DNA from 3 places in the Massilia sp. METH4 genome. Region 1 is predicted to be linked to each of the others. Evidence: predicted binding sites of a transcription regulator. Region 1 holds the regulator's gene; each other region holds the start of a gene.
What was found. Region 1 encodes LexA, which represses DNA repair genes until DNA is damaged. Its sites were predicted from a motif close to ACTGTATNNNNATACAGT; they were not measured.
Positions count from the first base shown of each region.

Region 1 (9,818 bases):
CCGGCGATCATGTGGTCTCGTCCTCGTTCCTGTTCGGTAACACGAACTCCCTGTGGCAGACGGTGGCGGGGCAGGGCGTCGGCGTCGATTTCGTCGACGCGACCGATGTCGCCAACGTCGAAGCCGCGCTGAAGGAAAACACGCGCATCGTGTTCGTCGAAACGATCGCCAATCCGCGCACGCAGATCGCCGACCTGAAGCGCATCGGCGAGCTGTGCGCGCAAAAAGGCATCCTGTACATCGTCGACAACACGATGACCACGCCCTACCTGTTCCGCCCGAAGGCGGTCGGTGCCGGGCTCGTCATCAACTCGCTGACGAAGTCGATCGCCGGCCACGGCAATGCGCTGGGCGGCAGCCTCACCGATACCGGCGCCTATGACTGGAACCGCTATCCGAACATCTTCGAGAACTACAAGAAGGCCGCGCCCGCCATGTGGGGCATCACGCAGGTCCGCGCCAAGGGCTTGCGCGACTTCGGCGCTTCGCTGGGGCCTGAGGCGGCGCACCACATCGCCGTCGGCGCCGAAACGCTGGCCCTGCGCATGGAGCGCACCTGCGCCAATGCCAAGGCGCTGGCCGAGATGCTGGAAGCCGATCCGCGCGTGGCCGCCGTCCACTATCCCGGCCTGCCGTCGCACCCGCAGCACGGTATCGCCACCGAGCTGTTCAAGGCCTATGGCTCGCTGTTCAGCTTTGAATTGAAGGAAGGAATCGACTGCTTCGATTACCTGAACCGCCTGAAGATCGCCGTGCCGGCGTCCAACCTGGGCGACACCCGCACGCTCGTCATCCCGGTCGCGCACACGATTTTCTACGAAATGGGCACGGAGCGCCGCGCGTCGATGGGCATCGCCGAATCGCTGATCCGCGTATCGGTCGGCATCGAGGATACGGCCGACCTGGTGGACGATTTCCGCCTGGCGCTGGACGCATGAGGCGCCGCTGGCTAGGCGCGGCGGCGCTGTGTGCCGCCGTGGCGGCGCACGCCGAAGTCTCGGTGCCGCTGGCGCTGGAGAAGGGCATTCCGGTCGTGCAGCTGACGGTCGGCGGCGCCACTTATCCATTCACGTTCGACATCGGCTCGTCGCGCACGCTGCACCTGACGCAGGAGGTGATGGCCAAGATCCCCAACCTGAAACTGACGGGCCGGAAAGTGAAAAGCGCCGACCTGGCCGGCAAGGTGCGCGAGGAGGAGGAATTCGTGATTCCCGACCTCGTCGTGAACGGCGTCTCGTTCGGCGAAGTGACGGGAGTGTCCCACGAGCCGTGGGGCTTGAGCATCGGCGAGGGTGCCGGGCCGCCGCCGCATTCCGTCGTCGGCCTCGGCCTGTTCGCGCGGCAGCCGTTCGTCTACGACCAGTCGAGCCGCACGCTGCGCTTCGGCGCGCCGCTCGACCCGGGGCCCGGCTGGCAGGCGCTGCCGCACGAGCGGGTCCATGAAAGCATCGTTGTCGCGCTGGCGAACGAGCGGGCGCGCTACCGCCTGGTGTTCGATTCGGCAGCGAATATTTCTCTGGTCAAGCCGCAGGCCGTGGAAAGACAGAAAGACCAGCGCTCGCCATGCGACCTGTTCGGGCCCGACAAGCCGTGCCAGACGGTAACGGTGGCGTTGCCGGGCGGCGTGGCGATCCAGCCCTACCTGATGCCGCTGCCCGACTTCTTCCAGCCGGACGGCATCCTGGGCGCCGACTTCTTCGGCCGCTATGCCGTGTTCGTGGACCAGGCCAACGGCAATGTCGCGGTGCGGCCGCCGTCGAAATAGGCGGCTGGCCGAGAGCCGGCGGCAGGACGATGCGGCAGCTGGAAGAGCGCCGCAGCACGCACCTGCCGAAATGAACCTGCCGAAATGAACCTGCCGGAATGACGTGCAAAGAAAGCGCGCCGCGGCGTGGCCGCAGCACTTGCGAAACGCGTGCTCGGCCGGCTAGTGCAAGCCGGCCACGGCAGGGGAAACGGTGACGATCAGTGCCGATTCAGCGCTTCACCAGTGCCAAAGCAGGTGCTGATCAGTGCCAGGTGCGCAGCAGGCCGACGGCCAGGCCTTCCAGCGCGAATTCGTCTTCCGGCGTGACCGTGATTACCTTGAAGTCCGGGTTTTCCGGCAGCAGTTCGATCGTGGAACCGGTGCGGCGGTAGCGCTTGACCGTCACTTCGTTGCCGATGCGCGCCACCACGATCTGGCCATTCTTGGCGTTGTCGACCTTTTTCACGGCCAGCAGGTCGCCGTCCATGATGCCCACGTCGCGCATCGATTCCCCGCGGACCTTCAACAGGAAATCGGGCTTCGCGGAAAACAGGGCCGGGTCGACGCTGTAGCTGTTTTCCAGGTTTTCCTGTGCCAGGATCGGCGAACCGGCGGCCACGCGGCCGATCAGCGGCAGCTGCATCAGCAGGCCGGCCGGCACTTGCGGAAGCTGGTCGGAAAGCGCGGGTGCCGGGCCCGACGAGGCCCCGGCGGACGGCGCGACGCGCTCGCCCAGCAGCCGGATGCCGCGCGAGGTGCCCGCGGTGATCTCGATCGCGCCCTTGCGCGCGAGCGCCTTCAGGTGTTCCTCGGCCGCATTGGCCGACTTGAAACCCAACTCGGCGGCAATCTCGGCGCGCGTCGGCGGGAAGCCGGTGGACTCGATGGCATCCCTGATCAGGTTGAGAATTTGTTCCTGCCTTGCGGTGAGCTTGATCATGATGCGATATCTGTGTATATAGACAGCCTGTATTTTTGTACAGTACCAAATGGAATGCAAGGGGAAACGTGCTTCAGTTGTGAAAAAATTCTGAAAAACCCGTGACAGGCACCGGTTTTCTGGAAATATTTCCTGCAGCGCCCTTTCCGAGGGGGCGCATGACTGGGGCCTGGCTGCACCGGCAGATGGCTCGCAGCCGGGTCTGGCGCCAGCTTGGCGGCTGGTAATCCCCCTAAAAACCTGCTATGCTTGCGGGCTTACCTCTTCCCACACCCGTCATGACGCCGGGGTGGGCTATCAACAGTCCTTAAGGGAGTTTGCATGCGTCACTACGAAATCGTATTTATCGTCCATCCGGACCAAAGCGAGCAAGTGCCCGCGATGATCGAACGTTACAAGGCCAGCGTGACCTCGCGCGGCGGTAACGTGCACCGCGTGGAAGATTGGGGCCGCCGTCAAATGGCGTACTCGATCCAGAAGCTGGCCAAGGCACACTACATCTGCATGAACATCGAGTGCGACAACGACACTCTGGTCGAACTGGAAACCGCGTTCAAATTCAATGATGCCGTGCTGCGCCACCTGACCGTCAAGATGAAGAAAGCGGAAACCGCTCCTTCGCCGATGATGAAGTCGGTCCAGCGTGAAGACGCCGCCAAGAGCCACCGCGCCGAAGCCGCGGCCGCTCCGGCAGCTGCAGCCTAATTCCGGGGAGTCTTGCTGAACGAGCTGAAGGTCACCGGCCTCATCGCCGAGCGGGAAGTGATTCGCTATACCCCCGCCGGGCTGCCGATCGTGAATGCAGTATTGCAGCACAGTTCGCAGCAGATCGAGGCAGGCATCGCGCGCCAGACGGAGTTCGAGATCGCCGCGGTCGCCGCGGGAGAAATCTCCGGCCGGTTCAGCGCGGCGCCGCTGGGAGGCACCTACGAATTCTCGGGGTTCCTCGCCCGGCGCAGCCGCAACAGCAAGAGCCTGGTATTTCACATCATTGATTTTCGTGCCGCCCCGGCGACACAACATTTAGATACAGGAGCCTAAAATGGCATTCGGTAAAAAGTTCGACAAAAACAAAGCCAAGCTGAAAGAAAAGCGCAAACAGCAAAACCCGCTGTTCAAGCGTAAGAAGTTCTGCCGCTTCACCGCCGCCGGCGTTGAGCAAGTGGACTACAAGGACGTCGACACGCTGAAAGATTTCATCCAGGAAAACGGCAAGATCATGCCGGCACGCCTGACCGGCACCAAGGCGCACTACCAGCGCCAAGTGGATACCGCCATCAAGCGCGCACGCTACCTGGCCCTGCTGCCGTACACCGATCTGCACCACGCCTAATCGGCAGCAGTACAGATAGAACTGGAGAACATTATGCAAATCATTCTGCTGGAAAAAGTTATCAACGTCGGCAACCTGGGCGACGTGGTGAAGGTCAAGGACGGCTACGCACGTAACTTCCTGATCCCGCAAAAGCTGGCACGCCGTGCCACCACGGCCGCCGTGGCCGAGTTCGAAGCCAAGCGCGCCGACCTGGAAAAGGCCGCAGCTGAAAAGCTGGCCGCTGCACAGGGCCAGGGCGAAAAGCTGAACGGCATGACCGTGACCGTGTCGCAGAAGGCCGGCGTCGACGGCCGCCTGTTCGGTTCCGTGACCAACTACGACATCGCCGAAGCCCTGACCAAGGCCGGCTTCGCCGTGGAAAAAGCTGCCGTGCGCATGCCGAACGGCCCGCTGAAGACCACCGGCGAGCACCCGGTGTCGGTGTCGCTGCACACGGACGTGGTGGTCGACGTGACCGTCGCCGTCGTGGGCGAAGCCGCCTAAGCCTGTCGGGAATCTTTCCGCGTCAGGATTGTCGTACACATGAAGAAGCCGGGTTCGCCCGGCTTTTTTATTGCCGCCACGCCGCGCGGCGCCGATGCCCCACGAGGGCGACAAGGCGGCGGCCCGGCTGTTATAAATGACGGGTACAAGCCCTTCCCAAGGCGATGACAACGCTGCCGCCAGGGCAGCGATCTTGCCAACCATTATGAACTTTGGCCTGCTTATGCAGGTATAATGCGCGCCATGAATTCCCCATCCGACCCGCAAGTCGATTCCCTCCGCATCCCGCCGCACTCCATCGAAGCCGAGCAATCGGTGATCGGCGGCCTGCTGCGCGACAATGCCGCCTGGGACCGCATCGCCGACTTCATGCATGCGGAGGATTTCTATCGCTACGACCACCGGATCATCTTCGAACAGATGATCCGCCTGATCAACTCCGGCAAACCGGCGGACGTGATTACCGTGTTCGAGGCGCTCTCGATGCTGGGCAAGGCCGATGAGGTCGGCGGTTTGCAATACCTGAACGCGATGGCGCAAAACACGCCGTCGGCGGCGAACATCCGCCGTTACGCCGAGATCGTGCGCGACCGCGGCGTGCTGCGCAAGCTGATCACGGTGGCCGATGAAATCTCCGGCAACGCCTTCAGCCCGCAGGGCAAGGAAGTCAAGCAGATGCTCGACGAGGCGGAGTCGAAGATCTTCGCGATCGCCGAGCAGGGCGCGCGCGGCGCGCAGGGCTGGCTGGCCGTGCAGCCGCTGCTGACGCAGGTGGTCGAACGCATCGACGAGCTGTACAGCCGCGACAGCGGCAGCGAGATCACCGGCGTACCGACCGGTTTCGCCGACCTGGACAAGATGACATCCGGCCTGCAGCCCGGCGACCTGGTCATCGTGGCCGGCCGCCCGTCGATGGGCAAGACGGCGTTTTCCGTCAACATCGGCGAGAACGTCGCGATCGAGGCAGGCTTGCCCGTCGCCGTGTTCTCGATGGAGATGGGCGGCGCGCAGCTGGCGATGCGTATGCTGGGCTCCGTTGGCCAGCTCGACCAGCATCGCCTGCGTACCGGCAAGCTGAACGACGAAGACTGGCCGCGGCTCACGCACGCGATCCAGAAAATGAATGAAGCCCAGCTCTACATCGACGAGACGCCGGCGCTGAACCCCATCGAGATGCGCGCGCGCGCGCGCCGCCTGGCGCGCCAGTGTGGCAAGCTGGGGCTGATCATCGTCGACTACCTGCAGCTGATGCAGGGTTCGCAGCCGGGCGACAACCGCGCCGCCGAGATCTCGGAAATCTCGCGCTCGCTGAAGGGCCTGGCGAAGGAATTGCACTGCCCGGTCATCGCGCTGTCGCAGCTGAACCGCTCGCTGGAACAGCGGCCCAACAAACGTCCCGTGATGTCCGACCTGCGCGAATCCGGCGCTATCGAACAGGATGCGGACGTGATCATCTTCCTTTACCGCGACGAGGTCTACAACCCCGACTCGCCGGACAAGGGCACCGCCGAAATCATCATCGGCAAGCAACGTAATGGCCCCATCGGCGCCATTCGCCTGACCTGGATGGGCATGTACACCAAGTTCGGCAACTACACCGGTAATCTGTCGATCTATCAGGGCGACTGATACCAGCACCAAGAGGGGCCGCTTAGAGCAACGGCCCCGGCAGCACCCCCGAATCAACCAACGGAGAATAAAATGTTTGGACGCCTGATGCCCACCGAGGGCAAATTCTTTGACCTGTTCAACCAGCATGCTGAACTGTGCGTCAAGGGCGCGAAAGAAATGCTGGGCCTGATGACCAATTTCGACGATCTGGAAAACCGGGTCCATGCCATCGAGAGCATCGAAAAACAGGCGGACAAGATCACGTACACCACGGTGGACCTGCTGCACAAGACGTTCATCACCCCGATCGACCGTGACGACATCCACAAGCTGATCACGAAGATGGATGACATCCTGGACATGATGGAAGACGCCGGCCAGACCGTGTCGCTGTACGACCTGCATGCCGTCACGCCGGAAGCGAAGCGCCTGGCCGAGCTGGTGCTGGCCTGCTGCGAGAAGGTGAAGGAAGCCGTGGCGCTGCTGTCGAACATGGACAATGCGCGCGACATCGTCGGCATCTGCGAAGAGATCGACCGCCTGGAGTCGGACGCAGACCACGTGATGCGCGCCGCGATGTCCAAGCTGTTCCGCGACGAGCCGGACGTGCGCAACCTGATCAAGATGAAGGCAATCTACGAGATCCTAGAAACCGTCACCGACCGCTGCGAAGACGTGGCCAACATCATCGAAGGCATCATCGTCGAGAACGCGTAAGCGCCGCACGATCAAAACAACAATATGCAGACCTTAGAAATCAGCATTTACGCGCTGGGGCTCCTGATCGCCCTCGCGCTGATCTTCGACTTCATGAACGGCTTCCATGACGCGGCGAATGCCATCGCCACCGTCGTGTCCACGGGCGTCCTGAAACCGCAGACCGCGGTGGCGATGGCCGCCTTCTTCAACTTCATCGCCATCTTCGTCGTCGGCCTGCACGTGGCCACCACGATCGGCAAGGGCACCATCGATCCGCACGTGGTCGACCATCATGTGATCTTCGGGGCACTCGTCGGCGCCATCGTGTGGAACGTGATTACCTGGTACTACGGCATCCCGTCGTCGTCGTCTCACGCGCTGATCGGCGGCCTGGTGGGCGCCGCCGTCGCCAAGGCCGGCACCGGCGCGCTGATCGCCGGCGGCTTGATCAAGACGGTGGTGTTCATCGTCGTGGCGCCGCTCCTGGGCTTCTTCCTGGGCACGCTGATCATGCTGCTGGTGTCGTGGGTGTTCGTGAAGTCCACGCCGCGCCGCATCGACACGTGGTTCCGCCGCCTGCAGCTGGCTTCCGCGGCAGCCTACAGCCTGGGCCATGGTGGCAACGACGCGCAAAAGACCATGGGCATCATCTGGATGCTGCTGATCGCTTCCGGCCACGTGGCCGCCGACGCGACCGAGCCGCCGACCTGGGTGATCGTGGCCTGCTACGGCATGATTTCCTTCGGCACGCTGTTCGGCGGCTGGCGCATCGTCAAGACGATGGGCCAGAAGATCACCAAGCTCAAACCCGTCGGCGGCTTCTGCGCCGAGACGGGCGGCGCGATCACGCTGCTGATGGCATCGGGCCTGGGCGTGCCCGTGTCCACCACGCACACGATCACCGGCGCCATCGTCGGCGTCGGTTCCGCGCAGCGCCTGTCGGCGGTGCGCTGGGGCGTGGCCGGCAATATCGTGTGGGCGTGGGTCTTCACGATTCCCGCCTCCGCCTTCGTGGCGGCGATCGGCTGGTGGATCGGCACGCAGATCCTGTAAGCGCGAGCCGCTTCGGAAAGAAAGGGAGCCGCGGCTCCCTTTTTTCTTATGCGATAAAATCCCTGGATGCCTTCCGTTCTCTCCTCTCTCTCCCAGTTCAAGCCCGACAATTTCACGCTGGTCCTGCTCGCCACCGTCGCCGTCGCCACCGTGCTGCCGGTCACCGGCCAGACGGCCGTGGTCCTTGGCGACGTCACCGCGGTCGTCATCGGCCTGCTGTTCTTCCTGCACGGCGCCAAGCTGTCGCGCCAGGCGGTCATTGCCGGCATCACGCACTGGCGCCTGCACCTGACCGTGCTGTGCTCCACCTTCGTGCTGTTCCCCATCCTCGGCCTGGCCATGAAGCCGCTTGCGCTGGCGGTGCTCACGCCCGAGTTGTACGTGGGCCTGCTGTTCCTGTGCATGCTGCCATCGACCGTGCAATCGTCGATCGCGCTGACGGCGATGGGGCGCGGCAACGTGCCGGCCGCGATCTGCAGCGCCTCGGCCTCGAACTTCCTCGGCATCTTCATCACGCCGCTCCTGGTCTCGGCCTTCATCGTGCAAGGCCCCACGGGCCGCTCGACCGGCGACGCGGTGCTGGCCATCGTGCTGCAGTTGCTGGTGCCGTTCCTGGCCGGCCAGCTGCTGCGCCCGGTCATCGGCGGCTGGGTCGACCGGCACAAACCGATGCTCAGGTTCGTCGACCAGGGCTCGATCCTGCTGGTCATCTATACCGCCTTTTCCGAAGCGGTCAACGAGGGGCTGTGGCACAAGCTGTCGACGCAAGTGCTGGTCACGCTGGGCGTGATCTGCTGCGTGCTGCTGGCGGTCGTGCTGGCGCTGACGACGCTCGCCAGCCGCAAGTTCGGTTTTTCCCGCGAGGACGAGGTGACGATCGTGTTCTGCGGCTCCAAGAAAAGCCTCGCCTCCGGCGTGCCGATGGCGAAAGTGCTGTTCGCCTCTTCGTCGCTGGGCATGGTCATCCTGCCCGTCATGCTGTTTCACCAGATCCAGCTGATGGTGTGCGCCGTGCTGGCCCAGCGCTTCGCCCGGCGCGCGGAGCTCGCCGAGCCCCACGTTGCGCATCCCGTCCCCCAGGCGCCACGCCGCCCTTGATTTTCTTCTCATATTCGAGATATTCTCTCGAATATGAGAAATGACGAACGCTTCGAACAAAAACTGGTGGCCCGGCTGGCCGCGCTGCGCGAGGGCCGTGGCTGGTCGCTGGAACAGCTGGCGCAGGCGAGCGGCATCAGCCGCGCCACCTTGTCGCGCATGGAGCGCGGCGAATCGAGTCCGACGGCGGCGCTGCTGGGCAAGCTGTGCGCCGCCTACGGCTTGCCGATGTCGCGCCTCATTGCCGAGGTGGAGGAGCAGGGCGCCCAGCTGATCAAGTCGGTCGACCAGGCCACCTGGACGGACCCTGCCACCGGCTTCACGCGCCGCATGGTGTCGCCGCCGGCGAAAGGCTTGCGCGGCGAATTGATCGAAGGCCGGCTGCCTGCCGGTGCGGTGATCGACTACGAACAGCCGCCGCAGCCGGGCCTGGAGCAGCACATCTGGATGCTGGACGGGCTGCTCGACTACACGCTCGATGGCGTCACGTACCGGCTGCAGGTGGGCGACTGCCTGCGCTTTCGCCTGTACGGTCCCACGCGCTTTTCCTGCCCCGGGCCGCTGGGTGCCCATTACCTGATAGCGATCTGCGAACCATGATCACGATAGCCGAACTCGATGGCGAGGGCGTGCGCGCCGCCGCCGATGCCCTGGCCGATGTGCTGCACGACTGCGTCGCACATGGCGCCAGCGTCGGCTTCCTGCCGCCGTTCACGGTGGACGATGCGCGGCGCTTCTGGCTGGACGTGGCCGCGCAGGTCGATGCCCGTGCGCGCACCTTGTTCGCGGCGCGCGACGAGGCAGGCACGGTCTGCGGCACCGTGCAGTTGGCGCTGGCCACGCCGGCCAAC
Region 1 is NZ_CP146614.1:178,443-188,260, reverse strand. Features, by position in the region: gene V6Z91_RS00915 (cystathionine gamma-synthase family protein) at 1-938, shown strand, start outside; gene V6Z91_RS00910 (hypothetical protein) at 935-1,765, shown strand; gene lexA (transcriptional repressor LexA) at 2,010-2,687, opposite strand; gene rpsF (30S ribosomal protein S6) at 3,009-3,392, shown strand; gene priB (primosomal replication protein N) at 3,408-3,728, shown strand; gene rpsR (30S ribosomal protein S18) at 3,730-4,020, shown strand; gene rplI (50S ribosomal protein L9) at 4,054-4,506, shown strand; gene V6Z91_RS00880 (replicative DNA helicase) at 4,750-6,135, shown strand; gene V6Z91_RS00875 (DUF47 domain-containing protein) at 6,208-6,834, shown strand; gene V6Z91_RS00870 (inorganic phosphate transporter) at 6,859-7,869, shown strand; gene V6Z91_RS00865 (bile acid:sodium symporter family protein) at 7,936-8,967, shown strand; gene V6Z91_RS00860 (XRE family transcriptional regulator) at 9,001-9,567, shown strand; gene V6Z91_RS00855 (GNAT family N-acetyltransferase) at 9,564-9,818, shown strand, end outside.

Region 2 (9,818 bases), 110 kb from region 1:
GACTCGCCCGTGTTCGCCGGCCGCCACTTCAAGCAGATCGACCTCGATCCAGGCGCGAAACTGCCGGTGCGCCTGAACATCGTGGCCGACACGCCGGAAGCGCTGGAAGCGAAGCCGGAACAGATCGCCCCGCACCGCGAGCTGATCAAGCAGGCCTATAAACTGTTCGATTCGCAGCACTACGCGCACTACGATTTCCTGTTCGCCCTCTCGGACGAGTTCGGCGGCGTGGGCCGCGAGCACCACCAGTCCAGCGAGAACGGCGTGAAGGCCAATTACTTCACCGAGTGGAACAAGACGGAAGCCGTGCGCACCCTGCTGCCGCACGAATTCACGCACTCGTGGAACGGCAAGTTCCGCCGCCCGAAAGGCCAGGACGTGCCGAACTTCAATACCCCGCTGGACAACAACCTGCTGTGGGTCTACGAAGGCCAGACGCAGTACTGGGGCCAGGTGCTCACCGCCCGCTCCGGCCTGGCGCAGCAGTCCAGCGTGCGCGACATGATCGCCAACATGGCGGCCACGTATGCGAACGTGCAGGGCCGCACCTGGCGCCCGGTGGTGGACACGACGAACGACCCGATCATCAGCCAGCGCCGCCCGCAGGTATGGCCGAACTGGCAGCGCAGCGAGGACTATTACTCGGAAGGCGCGCTGATCTGGCTGGATGTCGACACGAAGATCCGCGAACTCTCGGGTGAAAAACGATCCCTGGACGACTTCGCCCGCCTGTTCTTCGGCGTGGACGATGGCGCAATCCAGGCCAAGCACTACACGTTCGACGACGTGGTGAAAGCCTTGAACACCGTACAGGCCTTCGACTGGGCGCCGTTCCTGAAAAAACGCGTGGAGGAAACCGGCCCCGCCCCGCTGGACGGCCTGGCCCGCGCCGGCTGGAAGCTCGTCTACACGGACAAGCAGACCGACTTCCTCAAGGGCGTGGAAGAGCAGAGCCGAACGGCCAACTTCCAGTACTCGCTGGGCTTCTCGGTGGGCAGCGACGGCAAGATCGTCGCCATCGTGTGGGATGGCCCGGGCTTCAAGGCGGGCCTGTCCGGCAATACCACGCTGCTGGCCGTGAACGGCCGCGCCTACAAGCCGGAGCTGCTGCGCGCGGCCATCACCGCGGCCACGAAGGACAGCAAGCCGATCGACCTGCTCGTCAAGCGCGGCAACGATTACCGCACCGTCTCGCTGGACTACCACGGCGGGCTGAAGTATCCGCGCCTGGAGCGCGTCGAGGGCACGCCGGACCGCCTGCAAAGCATCCTGCAGCCGCGTAAATAAGGCATCGCCTCCGGGCTGGACGGGCGCACCTCCTTTGCGGGATGTGCGCCCGTTTTTCCTTGGTCACGCTACAGTTGTTTGAACTGGAGACCGCGATGATCACACTGCATACCTGGACCACCCCGAATGGCCGCAAGCCCATCATCCTGCTGGAAGAGCTGGGCGTACCTTATGAGACCGCGCCGGTCGACATCGGCAGCGGCGCGCAATTCGATCCCGAATTCCTGAAACTGTCGCCGAACAACAAGATCCCCGCCATCGTGGACGACGAGGCGGAAGGCGGAGCGCTGTCGCTGTTCGAAAGCGGCGCGATCCTCACCTATCTGGCGGACAAATACGGCAAGTTCCTGCCCCCATCCGGCCCGGCGCGCTGGCAGGCCATGCAATGGCTGCACTGGCAGATCGGCGGGCTTGGCCCGATGCTGGGCCAGCTCGGCTATTTCGCCCAGCAGGATGATGCCTTCGGCCTCGAGCGCTTCGTGAAGGAAGGCGGCCGGCTGCTGACCGTACTCGATACGCAGCTGGGCCGTTCCGAATACGTGGCCGGCGACGAGTACACGATCGCCGACATCGCCTGCTATCCCTGGATCATGGCGGCCAGCGAGCGGCTGCCGGAGATGCTGGCCGAGTCGCTGGGCAAGCCGAACCTGCAACGCTGGCTTTCGCTCGTCGGCGCGCGCCCGGCCGTGCAGGCCGGCATGAAATGGAAGCCGCGCGGCTGATCAATCCTTCAGATAGCGTTCGCTCCACGCGGCGATCAGGTTCGCCACGTACACGGCATCGTCGCGCTTCGTGAGCAGGTGATCGGCCGTATCGAGCGATACATAGCTCTTCGGGTGTTTCGCCGCGATGAAGATGTTCATCGCATTCTCGATGCCTACCGTGGTGTCGCCGGGTGCGTGCATCACCAGCAGGGCCTTCCTCATCGCGCCGATCTTGTCCTTCAGCTTCTGCTCGGCCACGTCCTCGAGGAATTGCTTGCGGATGCGGAACGGCCGCCCAGCCAGCTGCACTTCCGCTTCCCCTTCGGCCGTGATCGTGTCGATGTGGTCGCGGAACAGGTGCGTGACGTGGGACGGGTCGCTGGGCGCGGCGATCGTCACCACGGCCTGCGCTTCCGGCACCTGGCCGGCCACGGCCAGGGTGGCCGCGCCGCCCAGGCTGTGGCCGATCAGCAGGCGCGGCGCGGCGAACTGCTCGCGCAGGTAGCCAGCGGCGGCCAGCAGGTCTTCCACGTTCGACGAGAAATTGGTGTTGGCGAATTCGCCTTCGCTGGCGCCCAGGCCCGTGAAGTCGAAACGCAGCACGGCGATGCCGTGGTCCGTCAGCGCCTGGGCGATGCGGCTGGCCGCGAAGACGTCCTTGCCGCAGGTGAAGCAGTGGGCGAACAGGGCGTAGGCGCGGGCCGAGCCGTCCGGGGCGTCGAGGCGGGCGGCCAGCGTGGCGCCGCGGGTGCCGGGGAAGTCGAGTCGTTGTGCGCGCATTGAGGGTCTCCTGGTTGCCTGTCCAATGCCACTACTGTGCACGGGGAGTGGCGGCTGGACAAGGCGCGGCGACTCTCTCCTTTGGCAGAGGTCGGCCGGGCGGTGGGTCTTCGATGAGCCACTTGCCCGGCCAGAATCTCCGCCAGCATGTCCAGCCAGTTGTTCAGGCTTCGTTTTCTATAAATCCTTGGTACATGTCGTTCTGGTCTTCTTCTTGCCGTGCCGATAGGTGGTGGTGGTATGCAGGTAGCAAGTGTGCTCGCCTTCGGAATTGACGCGCGGCGAAACGGATTACTCCTCCTTCAGCACCAGCCGGCCGTTTGACCAGCAATGCCGCGCGGTATGGATATCGACGGCCCCCCCTTTCCCGAAGCCGGTAACGCAACGCCTGTCGCGCGGATCGATGTCCAGCCCCATGATCACGGACAGTCCTTCATGTTCGACGAAGCGTCGGCGCACGGGATCATACAGAAACGCGGTATTGCTTGTGTTGCCGATGGCGGCAACGCTACTGACCAGGACCAGGTCCCCACAGCCGTCATTGTTGTAATCCCTGCCGTCCACGAGATTGCCGCTGTCTTCGCTGTCGCCGTAATAGTATTCGAGATTGTCGAGTACCTGCACGGTCCGGTCGGCACGGTCCGTGATGCGCATGCTGCCTGCTGTCGGCACGGATGCTGTTTTCGGTATCCAGGTGAAGGTGAACGTATTTTTGGCATCGGGATCGCACTGCTTGCCTGCGCTCCACGCAGGCGCCGAGGCCAGTCCCAGCAAGGCAATGAATATTGTGCGCCACATTTTTCTTCTCCCATGTCGCAAATGCTGAACGAGGAATCCGCTCGACACGGCTTGCGAACCTGCAAATGAATATTTTGGAGCGTACAAGTTTAGCTGGACTCTGGCTGGAAGCGATCAGCCAAACAACCCATGCAGATACCACCGCGGCTCCGCCTCCTCCTCCCCACCCGGCAGCCGCTCCCGAAACACCCAGTAATGCGCATTGTCCTCCCCTACCGCAATGAAGTAATCGCGCGTCTGCGTATCGCTCCACCACCCCGCCTCGATCCGCTCGGCGGCCGATACCATGCGCAGCGGCGAGCAATAAAAGGGCCGGTGGTCGCGCACCAGCAGCGCGATGGGCTTTGGCAGCAGCCACGCGGGCCGCGGCAGGCCGCCGGGTGGCAGCCGCGCCGCGATATCGGCGGCGCGCACCTTTTGCTGCACGCTCACCCAGGCGTTCGCATGCTCGGGCCGGTAATCGGCCTTGGGCGCCGCCTGCAGCACGTTTTCTGGGCCCAGGCGCGCCAGCAGCAGCTCGAACAGGCGCAGCCGGTCTTCCACGCTGCCGCCCGGTTCGGGGAACAGCGAATCGGATAGCGGCGCCATCGGCTTCACGTTTGGAGCTTCCAGCACGAGGCCGATCACGGGCGCTTCCAGCGTGAGCTTGGCGAGCCGCTCCTTCAGCAGGCGCACCAGGTGGTCGTCGCGCCACACCGCCTCGGCCAGCACGATCTCGACCGGCGTGGGCGGCCGCGCCACCCTGCCCCGCTCGTGCTCCAGCAGCAGCACGATGCGTGCGACGGCCAGCTGGCGGGCGTTCAGCCAGCCCGTCATCTGCTGCAGCAGGCGGCAGGCTCCGGCCAGCAGCAGATCCGTGTTTTCGATGCGGCCGAACAGTTCCAGCCTGGCCTGGAAATTGGCGGGTGCCTCGATCCAGCGGAACATCTCGGCCGTGTGACCCAGCGCGGCATCCAGCACGTCCAGCAAGTCGCGGCCGCAGCGCCGTTGCAGGCCCGGCCGGGGCAGGCGCGCCACGTCGCCCACCGACAGGCAGCCGATGCCTTCCAGCCATGCCATGTACGGCCGGGCCGGCGGCAGCAGGCTGGCGGGCAGGCGGTGCAGGCGCCGCGTCATCGAATCGATCTTCAATGCCCGCCCTGCCCCGCCGCGCGCCAGCAGCCAGGCGCCGCGCGCCGTGGGGGCCACGCCTAGCATGGCAGTGAAACCCAGCGTGCGCAGGCTCGTTCGCACCAGCGCGCACAGCCGGCGGATGCCGCCGAACAGGCGCAGGCTGGCGCCCACGTCCATCAGCAAGGTGGCTTCCTCGCCCTCGGCGACCTGCGGGGTGAATTGCAGCAGCGCCATCGCCACGGCCTGCAGCGCTTCCGCTTCCCGTTCGGGGACGCGCTCGTGCAGCTGGATTTCCGGCGCCATCATCAGCGCGCCACCACGGCGCATGCCCGGCAGCACGCCGGCGCGGCGCGCCTCTTCCGAGGCGGCCAGCACCACTTCGTGGTCCAGCACGGCCGTGAGGGTGTCAGCCGACCAGCTCGGGCAGAACACTTCGAGCGGGAGCCGGGGCAGGTGCAGGCCGATCCACAGGCGCATGGCGTTGCAGTAAAGAAGGAGTCAAGGGCAGGAACAATGGCGCATCGCGTTGCGGCCCCCGGCGTTTTACAAAATCGATTTCCAGCCCGCCGGCGGCGGGCCGCAGCGCCAGCCGCAGCGGTGCCGGCGAGGCGTCCTGTGCCGCCGCCAGCGGCCGCATCAGGCAGAACAGCGTTTCGCTGCTTTGCGCCGCCAGGTGCAGGCGGCGCAGCGCTTCGCCGCGCACGTGCTGCTGCCACAGCAGCAGCGCGCCGCAGCAGCCGCTGCGCAGCACCTGCTCGGCGGCCCACAGCGCATCGGCGCTCTTGCCCGTGTTGCGGATCCAGGTCAGCTGGGTGGGCGCAATGCCCAGCGCGGCCAGCGCCAGCGCCTGGGGCGCGTACGGTGGCTGCACCAGCACGATGGGGCGCCGCAGCGCCGCCAGCACCGGCTGCAGCAGGCGCATCTCGCCGATGCCCGGCTGCTGCAACAGCAATTCCACCAGCGTGCCCGTCGGCCAGCCGCCGCCCGGCAGCTGGGTCGACAGTACCGGGTAGCCGGTGTCGACGCAGCGGTCGTGCGATTGCGCCAGTTGCGATGCAAGCCAAAGTGAGGGATGCACGGTTTCCGGCGCCAGCAGTGGAGCAAGATGGGCCATTGTTGATGATGCGGAGAAATACTGTATATACGTACAGTACTATCGATGGGGCGTTTTGGCAATGACAATTTGACAATCGTGCGCGAGCGGACTCGGCTTGAGACGTGGCAAAACGCTGGGTCACGGATCCGTGCTTAATCGAAAACCAGTCTCGTTGAACCTGCGATCATGCTCTGGACCACCATCAATATTCTCGTGCCGGTACTACTGCCCTACCTGATGATCCTGCTGATCGCGCTGGACCAGATCGTCCACGATCAGCCCGGTTCGGGCAGGACCACGTGGCGCAAGCTGCTGAAGAAATCGGTCGATACCGGCCAATTGTTCTGGACCGCGATTTCGATGCTGGCCGCCACTGCCCACGATGCAATCGAGGCATGGCCCCGACATCCTGCCCACCACGATATGATCGGCCTGATCTGCGCATTATGCTTGCTGACGGGCTTTGTATGCACTGTACTCGTGGGCTTCAGTACATTGCGCACGGCTACCGGCGGCAACACCAACTGGTATGTGATCGGTGCTTCGATCCTGATCACGGGTGCACTGTGCATCCTCTACCCTGTCACCCATTTCTGGCTTCGATAGTGATAGACTGATGCTCTGGTTGAAGCAAAGGAGGCAGCGATGCTCGAATACATGGAAAAAATCGTACGGGACGATGCCAAGTTCGCCAAGGTGATGGTTTCGCTGACGGCAGCCGTGCTGGTGCTGTGTGGAACGATGATCACGATCATCGTCACCCACTGATTCGCATTCTTCTCCACAACAAAGACCGCCGCGGCGGTCTTTTTTATCGCCGGTGCTTGCCGAAAAACTCCAGCATCATCCGGCTCGCGTCCGGCCCCTTCGCGTGGAAGGCGATCTTCGGATCGCCGCCGCTCCACGCATGGTCCAGCGTATCGATGCGCACCACGCGCAGCACCACCTTGTTGCCCACCAGGTAGTCGCGGATTTCATGCCCACTGCGGGTGCCACGCCGCGTGACCTTCACCGGCGCATCGGGCGGCACGCCATTCAGGAGCAGGCTCTGCCGCACGAGTTGCTGCTGGTTCACGGCATGCACCACCGTATCGGCATCGCCCTGGAACAGGATCGCCGGCATCAGCGGGAAATCCGCGCGCCGCGCCAGCACTTCGCGGATCGCCGGTTCGGTGCGCAAGCCGCCGCCGTGGCGCATCACGCCCAGCGCGCCCACGGTGCCATGCCCGGCACCGAACACCGGTCCCGAATGCAAGCCCACTGCCGCGAACACGTCGGGGAAATTGAGCGCCATGATGTTGGCCATGCCGGCGCCGGCCGAGATGCCGCACACGTAGACGCGGCGCCGGTCGATCGGGTATTGGGATAACACCCTGGCGAGGATCGCCGCCACCGGTTGCACATCGCCACCACCCGCCTGCGTGGCCCGGTCGAACCAGCGCCAGCAGCGCTGCGCGTGCACCGTCACCGATTGCTGAGGGTACAGCACCGCAAAGCCCTTCTTTTGCGCCACCGTGTTCATGCGCGTGCCCTGCGCGAACTGGGTGGCGGTCTGCTGGCAGCCGTGCAGCATCAGCACCAGTGGGAGACCCTGCGGCGGCACTTCGCCTTGCGGCAGGTACAGCCAGTACGGCATCTGCTGCGCACCGCTCGCATGATGGCCGGCGAGCCACTGTCCCGGCGCCACCGGGGCCGCCGGCGGCGTGCGCACGCGCGGCGCCGCGAGGACAGTACTCGCACTCTTGGCCGGCCGCTTGCGCACGCTGCCTTTCGGCACGGCGAACATCGTGTCGACGATCTTCGCCGCGGCCTTGCGCTGGGCGGTGCCCGCTTTCATCAGGGAACGCACCAGGCGCGCACCGGCATTTCTCTTGACCATGCTTCCTCCGACGTTGTCCAGCCCGCATCGAACGGGGCCAGGCCACACTATTGAATTCCGGTAAGGACGCGAAAAATCCGCTTGCGCTATTCTGGCATGCGCACCGCCGGGCGATGCGCGGCGGCCTTTCCACGAACCGAATCACAGGAGACCAACATGAGCTATCTCGACCGAGACCCGTTTGGCATTTACCGTGACCGCGACAATGATGGCCCTGGCCCACGCCTGATGGGTGCAGACACGCTGATGGGCGAAGACGTGTACAACCGCCAGGAAGAAGACCTGGGCGACATCAAGGAAATCATGATCGACATGCAGTCCGGCCAGATCGCCTATGCCGTGCTGTCGTTCGGCGGCATCCTGGGCATGGGCGACAAGCTGTTCGCCGTGCCCTGGCAAGCCCTGCAACTCGATACCGTGAACAAGCGCTTCATCCTCGACGTGGCGAAAGAGCGCCTGGAAAACGCGCCGGGCTTCGACAAGGACCGCTGGCCGGACATGGCCAGCGCCGAATTCGGCAGCCAGATCAGCAGCTTCTGGGGTACCCAGACCGCCATGCCGGGGCAGATGACGTCCACCGGCAGCGTGATGGGCTCCGGCACCAGCACCATGCAAAGCGGCTCCAGCTATGGCCAGAGCCAGTCGGGCAGCCTGTCTGGCAGCTCCGGCAGCAGCATGGGCGGCAGCAGCGGCATGTCCAGCCAGAGCGGCAGCCTGGGCAGCAGCGGCAGCGGCCTGGGCAGCAGCAGCCTGGACCTGGGGCGCGGCGATGCCGACCTGACGGACAAGAACGTCAACCAGGCCGGCGGGCTGTCGAACCAGAACACCAGCTATGATCCGAGCAAGAAGTATTAACTGGTGATCCGCTAAATCCTGCAATAGTCGCAGGCCACCGCGAATCCTACCAGCCTCAAGGGGCCTCGAGAAACCGTAGCGAGCAGGCGCCAGGGGTGGCTAAGAAGCGCAGTCGTACTTATGTACGATCGGTCCGCCGATGCGGAGCATCGCAGGCCGGCCCTGGCGTCGCGCAGTAGGTTTATCGAGGCCCTACTACCTCTGCATCGACTCCCATACCTTGAACAGGCGCTTGACCGACACCGGCATCGGCGTGCGCAACTCCTGCGCGAACAGCCCCACGCGCAACTCCTCCAGCAGCCAGCGATACTCCACCAGCTTCGGATCGGTATTCTTGCCGGCCGACTTGTCGCGCGCCACGCGCAGGTAAGGCTGGGCGGCCTGGTGCCACTCGGCCATCGCCTTGGCGTCGCGCGCGGGATCGGCGCGCAGCTTTTCCAGCCGCACGTTCATCGCCTTCAGGTAGCGCGGGAAATGCGCCAGCTGCGCGAACTCGGTATCGAGCAGGAAGCGCTTGTGCACCAGCCCCTTCAACTGTTCCTGCATGTCCGCGGCGGCCTGCTGGTTGATGCCCTGCAGCCGCTTCGGCAAGCCGTGGAACTCCGTCAGCACCTGCGACACCAGGCGGGCGATCTCGTTCACCAATAGCACCAGGCGCGACTTGCCTTCATCCTTGCGCTTGTTGAACGAAGCCGCGTCCGTCGGCAGCGGGTCCTGCAGGCAGGCGATGTCGATCGCCTTGGCGATGATCTGGTCGCGCAATTCCTCCTGCGTGCCCATGCTCATGAACTGCATGCCCATCTGCTGCAGGTTCGGGATGCTTTTCTCGACGAACTTGATCTGGTCCTTCATCTGCAGCGCGAACAGGCGGCGCAGGCCGATGCGGTGCGTGCGCGCCGCCACGTTCGGGTCGTCGAACACTTCCAGGTCGCAGTGCGTAACCTTGTCCACCAGCGCCGGGAAGCCGATCAGCGTGAGCTTGCCCTGCACGATCTCCAGCAGTTCCGGCAATTCGCCGAATGTCCATGCCGTGATGTTCGTGTGCGCCGCGGCCGGTGCCGGAGCTGCCGGCGCGGCCGGCGGCGGTGCCGTGCCGGGCTTGCCGCCCGCCTTCACCTCGGCCGCGATGCCGCCGTGCCTGGCGCCTTTCTCCGACCTTGCCGTACCGAGTTGCGCGAGCGATGCGCTTGACGCCGGCGGCGCATTCTCCGCCATCTTCTGGAAGCTTTGCCGCGCCTGCGCGCCGTACTCCGCCTGCAGGGTGGCGAGGTTGCGGCCCATGTCCAGCTGGCGGCCATGCTCGTCG
Region 2 is NZ_CP146614.1:290,715-300,532, forward strand. Features, by position in the region: gene V6Z91_RS01365 (peptidase M61) at 1-1,287, shown strand, start outside; gene V6Z91_RS01370 (glutathione S-transferase N-terminal domain-containing protein) at 1,383-2,009, shown strand; gene V6Z91_RS01375 (alpha/beta fold hydrolase) at 2,010-2,771, opposite strand; gene V6Z91_RS01380 (hypothetical protein) at 3,063-3,569, opposite strand; gene V6Z91_RS01385 (DNA polymerase Y family protein) at 3,684-5,159, opposite strand; gene imuA (translesion DNA synthesis-associated protein ImuA) at 5,089-5,796, opposite strand; gene V6Z91_RS01395 (hypothetical protein) at 5,965-6,384, shown strand; gene V6Z91_RS01400 (hypothetical protein) at 6,424-6,546, shown strand; gene V6Z91_RS01405 (PHB depolymerase family esterase) at 6,590-7,657, opposite strand; gene V6Z91_RS01410 (PRC-barrel domain-containing protein) at 7,814-8,512, shown strand; gene hrpA (ATP-dependent RNA helicase HrpA) at 8,708-9,818, opposite strand, start outside.
Region 2: a site for LexA is predicted at 5,817-5,834, ahead of imuA (translesion DNA synthesis-associated protein ImuA). Genes of this name have one in related genera too.

Region 3 (9,818 bases), 950 kb from region 1:
GGTACAGGTCCGGGTCCTTGATCAGTCCCATCAACGTCGCATAGCCGCCATAGCTGGCGCCGGCGATGCAGATGCGCCGCGGGTCGGCCACGCCCTGCTCGATAGCCCAGCGGGTGCCGTCGGCCACGTCGTCCTGCATGGCCCGGCCCCATTGCTTGAAGCCGGCCGTCAGGTGCTTCGCGCCGTAGCCGGTGCTGCCGCGGAAGTCCGGCTCCAGCACCGCGTAGCCGCGCGAAGCGAGGAATTGCACGTCGGCCGACCAGCCCCACGTCGCGCCGCGTACCCAGGGACCGCCGTGCACCAGCACCACCATCGGCAGCTTGTCCGTCAATTTCGCGCCACCCGGCAGCGTCAGCAGGGCCGGGATCGGCAGGCCGTCGCGCGCCTTGTAGGTCAACACGTGTTGCCGGCCCATCTTCGTGGCGTCGAGCTTCGGCTGCGACTGGCCCAGCAAGTTCAGCTGCCCCGTTTCCCGGTTGTAGATGAAATAGGTGTGCGGCTGCATGTCGGAAAACGTCGTGACGAGTACGAACGGCGCCTCGGGCCGGCGCGGCAGCGAGATCAGGTTGACGAGGTTGGGCAGCTTTTCGTCCACCGCCGCCTGCAGCGCCTTCAGCTCCGGATCGAACCACTCGGTAGCCCAGGTGTCGCCCAGGTAGCGCACGCCGACCAGCTTGTTGCCGCTGCGGATCAGCCGCCCGGTGAAATCGTATTGCTGGACCGCGAAGCGCGGCACGGGGTCGACCTTGCCGGCGGCCAGGTCGAACGTGTGGATCGCCGTCTTGTCGCTGTCGTGCCGCGCCGCGACGTATAAGCGCCCTTCGGAATCGAAGTCGAGTGGCGTGAAGCCGCCGGCGGCGGAGACCCAGGCATCGAAGGTGGTGATCGCGCGCCACTTTTCATTCTCGCGGAACCAGATCGTGCTTTTGCCATCCTCGAGCGTGATGGCCATGCGCGGCTCGCCGCGCGCGTCCAGCACCCAGCGCTGCACCTTGCCGGGCATGGGCACGCCCGTGCTGCGGCCCGTGCGGGTGTCCAGCCGCAGCAGGTGCTCGGAGCGCACGGCGCCGCCGGGCTCGAACGAGACGCTGCGCACGTACACGCTGTCCGAATCCTGCGGGCCGCGCTGCCCCAGCATGTAGGTATGCCAGGGCAGCAGCTGCGCGGCGGTCGGCGTGGTAATGAAACTGGCGCGGCGCTGCGCCAGCTGGCGGAAGTTCTTGCCGTCGCGGTCGACGGCGAAGAGGCCGGGCGCCGCATTGATGTCGCCTTGCCCCAGGTCGTTGTCAGTGCTGTTGAACAGCAGGCGGCCGTCGTTCACCCACTGGAATTCGCCCACGTCGGCGTCCGAGAACGCGGCCACCGCCTGCGGCTTCGACGTGGCCAGCTCCACGACCACCAGCATGTCGCGGCCGTTCTTGGCCGGCACCTTGGCGGCCACGTACTGTCCGTTGGGCGAGAGCTGCGCGCCGCCGAACGAGGAAGGGCCGAAGAAGTCTTCGGCGGGAGGGGGCGCGGCGTGGGCGGCGTTCAGCAGGCTGGCCGCGAACACGAGCAGGGCAAGGCGAAATTTCATGGTGAAATAACAGTTTTGGCAAAGGTGGCAAATTAGCATGCGCACCTCCTTTGCTTTCTCTCGGAATGTCACCAGCAGGGGTATTTCTGCTCGTTCAGTTGTGCCAGTTGGGCATTTCGGGATCGGCCATCGTGAAGACGAGCCGCACTTGCGCATCGGGGAAGCCGGCCGGGATGGCGGCCGGTTTCGGATAACGCTGCACGGCGCGGTCCGCGACCGTTCGCACCGCTTGCTTGAATGCCGAACCCATGGGCCTGTCGTCCCGCTCCCATAAGCGGTCACCATTGCCCAGGCCAGTGCGCAGGCGCTGCTCGACACCGTTCAGCGTTACCGCGATTTCCGCCGCCGCGGGATTGAAGGCGATCACGACCTCGCCATCGACGTTCCATTGAAGGGCCTGGGTGGGATAGCGCACTTCGGCAATGATGGCGGACATGACGCCGGCGGCGTAGTTGCAGGTCGCCAGCCGGCTCTCCGGCCAGGTAGTCAATTCGGCGACGAACAAATCGGCGTCGTCGCGCGCCACCTTTGCCTCCATCGTGGCCAGGTCCACCACGGCCAGCCGATCGCGCCCGCCGCCTGCCGCCGCGACCTTGGCGGCCAGGTGGCGCCCGTTCGGCGAGAGCTGCGCGCCGCCGAATTCGGGGGTGTCGAAGAAGTCTTGCACCGGGGGCGGCGCGGCCGGGGCGCGGCTGGGCACCAGCAGGGCGGCGGCCAGCAGCGCGGCGGTGAGGAAGGCGGAGATCTGCATGGGAGAACGGGAAAAAGGACCGTCGAGCTTATCACGCAGTTGTTGCCGACATTGTCTCAAAATGTCACAAAACAAATGTTTATTTTGTTTCGTTAACTTCCGGCGAGCGGATGTAGCGCACCAGCGCCGCCTGCCGTGGCGCCGGCGGGGGCGTGAGCAGGCTGACGACGGCCAGCGCCGCCAGCCCGGCCGGCAGGCCGAACACGGCGGCCGAGATGGGCGCGATGTCGAACCACTGCGCGGCCGCGCTGCCGCCCAGCGTGGGGTTGGTTCGCAACATGTAGCCCTGGCAGACGAGAAAGCCGGTGGCCATGCCCGCCAGCGCGCCCCAGTGGTTGGCGCGGCGCCAGAACACGCCCATCACCAGGGCCGGGAACAGCGTGGAGGCGGCCAGCGAGAACGCGGCGCCCACCAGCGAGAGGATGTCGCCCGGCTTGGTGGAAGCCGAATAGGCGGCCACGAAGGCCACGCCGAGAAGGATCAGTTTGGAGATCGTCACGCGCTTTTGCGTGGATGCCTTGGGGTCGACCACCTTGTAGTACACATCGTGCGACAGCGCGTTCGAGATCGCCAGCAGCAGGCCGTCCGCCGTGGAGAGGGCGGCGGCCAGGCCACCCGCCGCGACGAGGCCCGAGATCACGTAGGGCAGGCCGGCGATTTCCGGCGTGGCCAGCACCAGCACGTCGCCGTCGATCGCGATTTCGGCCAGCTGCACGAAGCCGTCTCCATTGATGTCGGTAATGCTGATCAATGGATTGGCGCGGTCCACGCTGGCCCAGTACGACACCCAGGTGGGCAGCTCCGTGAAGCGGCTGCCGACCAGCGCGCTGTACACGTCGTATTTCACCAGCACGGCGAGCGCGGGAATCGTCAGGTAGATCAGGAGGATGAAGAACAGCGTCCAGAACACGGAAACGCGCGTCTCGTCGACCGAGGGCGTGGTGTAGGAGCGCATCAGGATGTGCGGCAGCGCTGCCGTGCCCAGCATCAGGCAGAACGCCAGCGCGATGAAGTTGCGGCGCTTGATGTCCGACTGTTCCTCGGTGGCGCCGGGGAAGGGCACGGCATGCGGCGTGAGGGGGCGGGCGCGGCGCAGGTTCTCGTCGCGCGCGGCGGTCCACTTGGCCACCGCTTCCTCGGCATTCTTCGGATAGGCGATCAGCGCCCGCTCGGCCGCGCGGATATCGAGCAGCGAGGCGTTGCGCAGGCGGACATTGTCCAGGTGGTGCTGCAATTGCGCGCGGCCCGATTCCCACGACGCCGGCAAGCCGTCGAGGCGCTGCTGGTATTGCGCGGCGCGCGCGCGGAACACGTCACGCACGGCCGTTTCCTTGCCGTCGGCTGCCAGCGCCGCCTCGCGCGCCGAGAGCTGGGGGAGGAGCTTGCCATAGGCCACCTGCGGGATGGGGTTGCCGCTGTGCTTGGCCGACAGCCACATGGCCGGGATCAGGAAGGCGACCACGATGATGATGTACTGCGCCACCTGCGTCCACGTGATGGCGCGCATGCCGCCCAGGAACGAGGAGACGAGGATGCTCGCCAGGCCAAGGAAGATGCCGACCGAGAAATCGACGCCCGTGAAGCGCGAGGCGATCAGGCCCACCGCGTAGATCTGCGCCACCACATAGGTGAACGAAATGAGGATGGTGGCCGCCACGCCGCACAGCCGCACCGCGCGACCGTTGGCCGGGCCGCCGTAGCGCTCGGCGAGGAAGTCGGGAATCGTGTACTGGCCGAACTTGCGCAGGTAGGGCGCGATCAGCAGGGCCACCAGGCAGTAGCCGCCGGTCCAGCCCATCACGAACGCCAGGCCGTCGAAGCCGTTCAGGTACAGCGTGCCGGCCAGGCTGATGAAGCTGGCCGCCGAGATCCAGTCGGCCGCCGTGGCCATGCCGTTGAACAGCGCGGGCACGCGCCGCCCCGCCACGTAGTACTCGGACACGTTCGAGGTGCGCGACACCAGCCCGATCGACGCATACAGCACGATGGTGGCGAACAGGAACATGTAGCCGATCCACACGCGCGGCATGCCTTCGCTTTCCAGCACGGCCAGCGCGAGCAGGAACGCGGCGAAGCACGCGGCAAAGGCTAGGTAGTAGCGCGTGAGGCGCTGTTTGAACGACCGTTTCAAGCACGCCCCCGGTGCCGGCGGTCCAGCCGGCGCATGCGCCAGGCATAGATGCCGGTGATGGCGAGGTAGACCAGCGAGGCGCCCTGCGCGGCCATGTAGAACGACAGCGGCCAGCCGAACAGCGTGAGGTCCGCCAGTTCGCGCGCGAAGTACACGGCGAGGAAGCCGGTGGCGATCCAGGCCAGCAGCAGCGCCACCGTCAGGCGCCGCGTGCGGCGCCAGTAGTCGTCCGGATGGTCGTCCGGGTGGTCGTCTCGGTGATCGTCGTGGTCAGCCATAGTGCGGCGTTTCCTCTTCCTCGTCGGGTTCGGCCGGCCGGGCCGGGAAGGTCAGCCGGAACAGGCTGCCGGGGTATTTCGGGTTGGTGGCGCGCGGGTTGCCGAGGATGTCCACTTCGGCGCCGTGCTGCTGGGCGATCTCGCGCACGATCGCCAGCCCGAGGCCGCTGCCCTCGGCGCTGCTGCCCAGGATGCGGTAGAAGCGCTCGAACACGTGCACCCGCTCGGCCGGCGGGATGCCGGGGCCGGTATCTTCCACTTCCAGCGTGGGCGCCGCGCCCTCGTTCACGCGCACCGTCACGCTGCCGCCTATCGGCGTGTAGCGCAGCGCATTGTCGATCAGGTTCGACAGCAGCTCGCGCAGCATCACCGGATCGCCCTCGATGAGAACGGGTGCCTCGGGCCCTTCGTAGCCCAGGTCGATCCGGTAATTGAACGAGGCGGGCACCCAGTCGCGCACGGCATTGCGCGCCAGCTCGGCCAGGTCGAGCGGCGCGAACGCCATGCCGGCCTGCGGCTGGTTTTCCGCCCGCGCCAGGGCCAGCAGCTGGTTGACGAGGCGCGTTGCCGCCTCCGAGCTCTTGGCCAACTGCTCGAGCGAGCGGTGGATCTCGTTCTGATCGGTCTGGCGCAGCGCCAGCTCGGATTGCATGCGCATGCCGGCCAGCGGCGTCTTCATCTGGTGGGCGGCGTCGGCGATGAAGCGCTTTTGCATGTCGATCGATTGCGACAGCCGCGCCAGCATTTCGTTGAGCGAGCTGACCAGCGGCGTGATCTCTTCCGGCACCTGCTTCGGCGGGATCGGCGACAGGTCGTCGCTGCGCCGGGCGCGGATGCGTTCCTGCAGCTCGGCCAGCGGCAGCAGCCCGCGCGACAGAGCGAACCACACGAGCGCCAGTACCACGGGCAGGATGATGAACTGCGGCAGGATCACGCCCTTGATGATCTCGTTGGCCAGCTTGGCGCGCTTTTCCAGCGTCTCGGCCATCTGCACCAGGGCCAGGCGGGGCGGATGCTCGCTGTTCTCTTCCAGGTTAACGTAGGCGTAGGCCACTCGGATGGGCGTGCCGTGCAGCGTGGCGTTGCGAAAGCGCACCGCGCCGGCGGAATCCATCTCGTCGTCGGGTTCCGGCTGGGGGCGGGGCAGGTCGCGGTCGCCGTCCACGTAGCGGCCTTGCGGGCCCAGGATCTGGTAATACACGCTGTCGACGTCGTCGGCGCGAAGGATGTCCCGCGCGGCTCCGGGCAGTTGCTGCTGGAGCTTGCCGTCCACCTCGCGCACCTGCTGCGACAGCACGGTGAGGGAATCTTCCAGCGCATGGTCGAACGGCTGGTTGGCGATCGACTTGGCCACCAGGTACGTGATGGCGATGCTCATCGGCCACAGCAGCAGCAGCGGGGCCAGCATCCAGTCCAGGATCTCGCCGAACAGCGAGTGCTGGATCTCGCCTTCTTCCTCGAGGGCGGGGCTCCAGGCGGCTTCCGCCTGGGCCTGGTCGACCGGCTGGGTCACTTCACGTCGGCCGCCGCGCCGGGGAATTTCTCGAGGCAGTAGCCGAGGCCGCGCACGGTGGCGATGCGTACGCCGCCCACCTCGATCTTCTTGCGCAACCGGTGCACGTAGACTTCGATGGCGTTGTTGGAGACTTCCTCGCCCCATTCGCACAGGTGGTCCACCAGCTGTTCCTTGGAGACGAGGCGGCCGGCGCGGGCCAGCAGGATCTCGAGCAGGCCCAGCTCGCGGGCGGACAGGTCCAGCATCTGCTCGTTGATGTAGGCGCTGCGGCCCACCTGGTCGTAGGTGAGCGGGCCGTGCTTGACGATGGCGGAGCCGCCGCCCTGGCCGCGGCGGGTGAGCGCGCGCACGCGCGCCTCGAGCTCGGAGAGCGCGAAGGGCTTGGCCATGTAGTCGTCCGCGCCCAGGTCCAGCCCCGTCACGCGCTGCTCCACGGAATCGGCGGCGGTGAGGATCAGCACCGGCAGCAGCGAGCCGCGCGAGCGCAGGCGGCGCAGCACTTCGAGGCCGGGCAGCTTCGGCAGGCCCAGGTCCAGGATCAGGAGGTCGAATTCCTGGGTGGAAAGGGCGGTATCCGCTTCCTGCCCGTTTTTTACGCAGTCGATGGCATAGCCGGACTGGCGCAGCGAGCGCGTGAGTCCGTCCGCCAGGACGCTGTCATCTTCGGCTAGTAAAATACGCATGTTGGCTATCGGGCATGGTGGCTGTTTCATTGTACTCAATGTGCGGCGCCCGATGGAAAGGCGTAGATTCCGCTTGCATAAACCACTGGATGCATATACAGTACTGTTTGTACCGGAGAGGTACGTGTACTTAAACAGGAATCCCCTAGGAATCATTCGGAATCACTGAAACGTAAAGGTTAAGGAAATCATGGACGACAAGAAAGCGGCAGTACCTGCATCCGAAAAAGCCAAAGCGCTCGCCGCGGCGCTGGCTCAGATTGAAAAGCAGTTCGGCAAGGGCTCCGTCATGCGCATGGACGCTAGCGCCCCGCTGGAAGAAGTCCAAACTGTTTCCACCGGCTCCCTGGGGCTGGATATCGCACTGGGCGTCGGCGGCTTGCCGCGCGGCCGCGTCGTGGAAATCTACGGCCCGGAATCGTCCGGTAAAACCACGCTGACCTTGCAGACCATCGCCGAAATGCAAAAGATCGGCGGCACCTGCGCGTTCATCGACGCGGAACACGCGCTGGACGTGACCTATGCGCAGAAGCTGGGCGTGAACCTGCACGAATTGCTGATTTCGCAGCCGGACACGGGCGAACAGGCACTGGAAATCTGCGACGCGCTGGTGCGCTCCGGTTCGGTGGACATGATCGTCGTCGACTCCGTGGCCGCGCTGACGCCGCGCGCCGAGATCGAGGGCGACATGGGCGATTCGCTGCCGGGCCTGCAGGCACGACTGATGTCGCAGGCGCTGCGCAAGCTGACCGGCACGATCAACCGCACCAACACGCTGGTCATCTTCATCAACCAGATCCGCATGAAGATCGGCGTGATGTTCGGTTCGCCGGAAACCACCACGGGCGGTAACGCGCTGAAGTTCTACGCGTCGGTGCGCTTGGATATCCGCCGCACGGGCTCGATCAAGTCCGGCGACGAGGTGATCGGTAACGAAACGAAGGTCAAGGTCGTCAAGAACAAGATCGCGCCGCCGTTCAAGGAAGCACACTTCGACATCCTGTATGGCGAAGGCACGTCCCGCGAAGGCGAGATCATCGACCTGGGCGTGGAAGCGAAGATCGTCGAGAAGTCCGGCTCGTGGTACAGCTACGGCGGCGACCGTATCGGCCAGGGCAAGGACAATGCCCGTACGTTCCTGAAAGAGCGCCCGACGCTGGCCCGCGAAATCGAGAACAAGGTCCGCGCTTCGCTGGGCGTGCGCGAACTGCCGCCGGCCGAAGGCGACGCACCGGCACCGAAGCTGAAGGCCGTCGACTGATGGCCAATGGCGGGAGACCCCGGTCTTTCGCCTTGCCGCGCGAGAAGCGCGGCACGTATCGATCGATCCTGGGCTTGTAGAAGCTCTTCGTCGCCACCAGCCGCTTTGCGGCGGTGGCGATGTTTTTTTATACTGCTCATTTCTCCTTTTTCATCCTTTATCCCGCTAGTCGCCGATGCCCGCACCACCCGTCAGCCTGAAAGCCCGTGCCCTGCGCCTGCTGTCCACCCGCGAGCACAGCCGCATGGAGCTGGCCCGCAAGCTGGCCCGCCATGCGGAAGAGGGCGACGACGTCGACGCACTGCTCGACTGGCTCGAGAAAAACAGGTGGCTGTCCGAGGAACGCTTTTCCGAATCGCTGATCCACCGCCGCTCGGCCCGCTACGGCAACAGCCGCATCCTCGCCGAGCTGCAAAGCCACGGTGTGAAAGGCGAAGCCTTGCAGGAGCTGAAGGCCGGGCTCGTCGAAGACGAAGTGGCGCGCTGCTGCGATGTCTGGCGCCGCAAGTTCCGCGGCAAGGTCGCCGAGGATGCCGAAGAGCGCAGCAAGCAGATGCGCTTTCTCATCGGCCGCGGCTTCTCCCAGAAAGCCGTGCGCGCCGCGATGAAGGGCGCGGACCTGGATGACGAGTTCTGAAATATCTGATATTCACAACGCTTAGAGCAGCCCGCGGGCTGCTTTTTTTACGCCGCATGTTTCCTGAAAAATGGGGACGTACCCCATTTTTCGAGCAATATTTCCCGAAATTCGGGGCCTGTCACCGGTTTTTTGTCTTGGCGGCGCTCTGGGCGCTCCCAAAGTCGTACGATCACTTTGCTATCCAGCCCCTGATCGGTGTGCTACACTTTTGTAGTTTTATGCAGCACCGCGGGTGCGGTGGTTGTCCGTAGAAGCTGCGGCAACGTACGAAATCAGTACATGGCTGCTTACTAATTTGGCCGCGCAAGCGGCATCGGTGTTATGTTCCTGTCAAATTCTTTCCGAAGTGCGCTTTCCCCACTGCGCGCCATGGACATCCGGGCGATCGCGCCTGGCGGTGAACCATGGGATTTGACCAGTCATCACGCCGACATCTCAGTCAACGACACCCTGCTGGCTTCCAAGATTCCGGTTGCCGCCAGCGCCACGCACCCGCATGTAACACGTTTCAACCCGACACCTGTCGCGCCATCGTCGAAGGGGGCGCGCCATTCGTCGGGTCTCGACCCACGCTGGGGGGCTCATGCCGCCACCACAGCCCAGGTGCCGCAAGACTGAAGCAGCAAAACATTTCAAACCCCATTTCATATTCAGCATCAGAAGGGAAGCCAGCATGAAGATCCATGAGTATCAAGGCAAAGAAATCCTCCGGAAGTTCGGAGTGACGGTTCCGCGCGGCATTCCGTGCATGTCCGTGGAAGAAGCAGTGAAAGCTGCCGAAACCCTGGGCGGCCCGGTCTGGGTGGTCAAGGCGCAGATCCACGCCGGTGGCCGTGGCAAAGGCGGCGGCGTGAAGGTCGCCAAGTCTTTGGCCCAGGTCAAGGAATACTCCGAACAGATCATGGGCATGCAGCTGGTGACCCACCAGACCGGTCCTGAAGGCCAGAAAGTACGCCGCCTGCTGATCGAAGAAGGCGCGGAC
Region 3 is NZ_CP146614.1:1,128,360-1,138,177, reverse strand. Features, by position in the region: gene V6Z91_RS05060 (prolyl oligopeptidase family serine peptidase) at 1-1,576, opposite strand, end outside; gene V6Z91_RS05055 (hypothetical protein) at 1,671-2,327, opposite strand; gene V6Z91_RS05050 (sodium:solute symporter family protein) at 2,407-4,458, opposite strand; gene V6Z91_RS05045 (sodium/substrate symporter small subunit) at 4,455-4,736, opposite strand; gene V6Z91_RS05040 (sensor histidine kinase N-terminal domain-containing protein) at 4,729-6,249, opposite strand; gene V6Z91_RS05035 (response regulator transcription factor) at 6,246-6,935, opposite strand; gene recA (recombinase RecA) at 7,126-8,196, shown strand; gene recX (recombination regulator RecX) at 8,372-8,833, shown strand; gene sucC (ADP-forming succinate--CoA ligase subunit beta) at 9,510-9,818, shown strand, end outside.
Region 3: a site for LexA is predicted at 7,020-7,037, ahead of recA (recombinase RecA). Genes of this name have one in related genera too.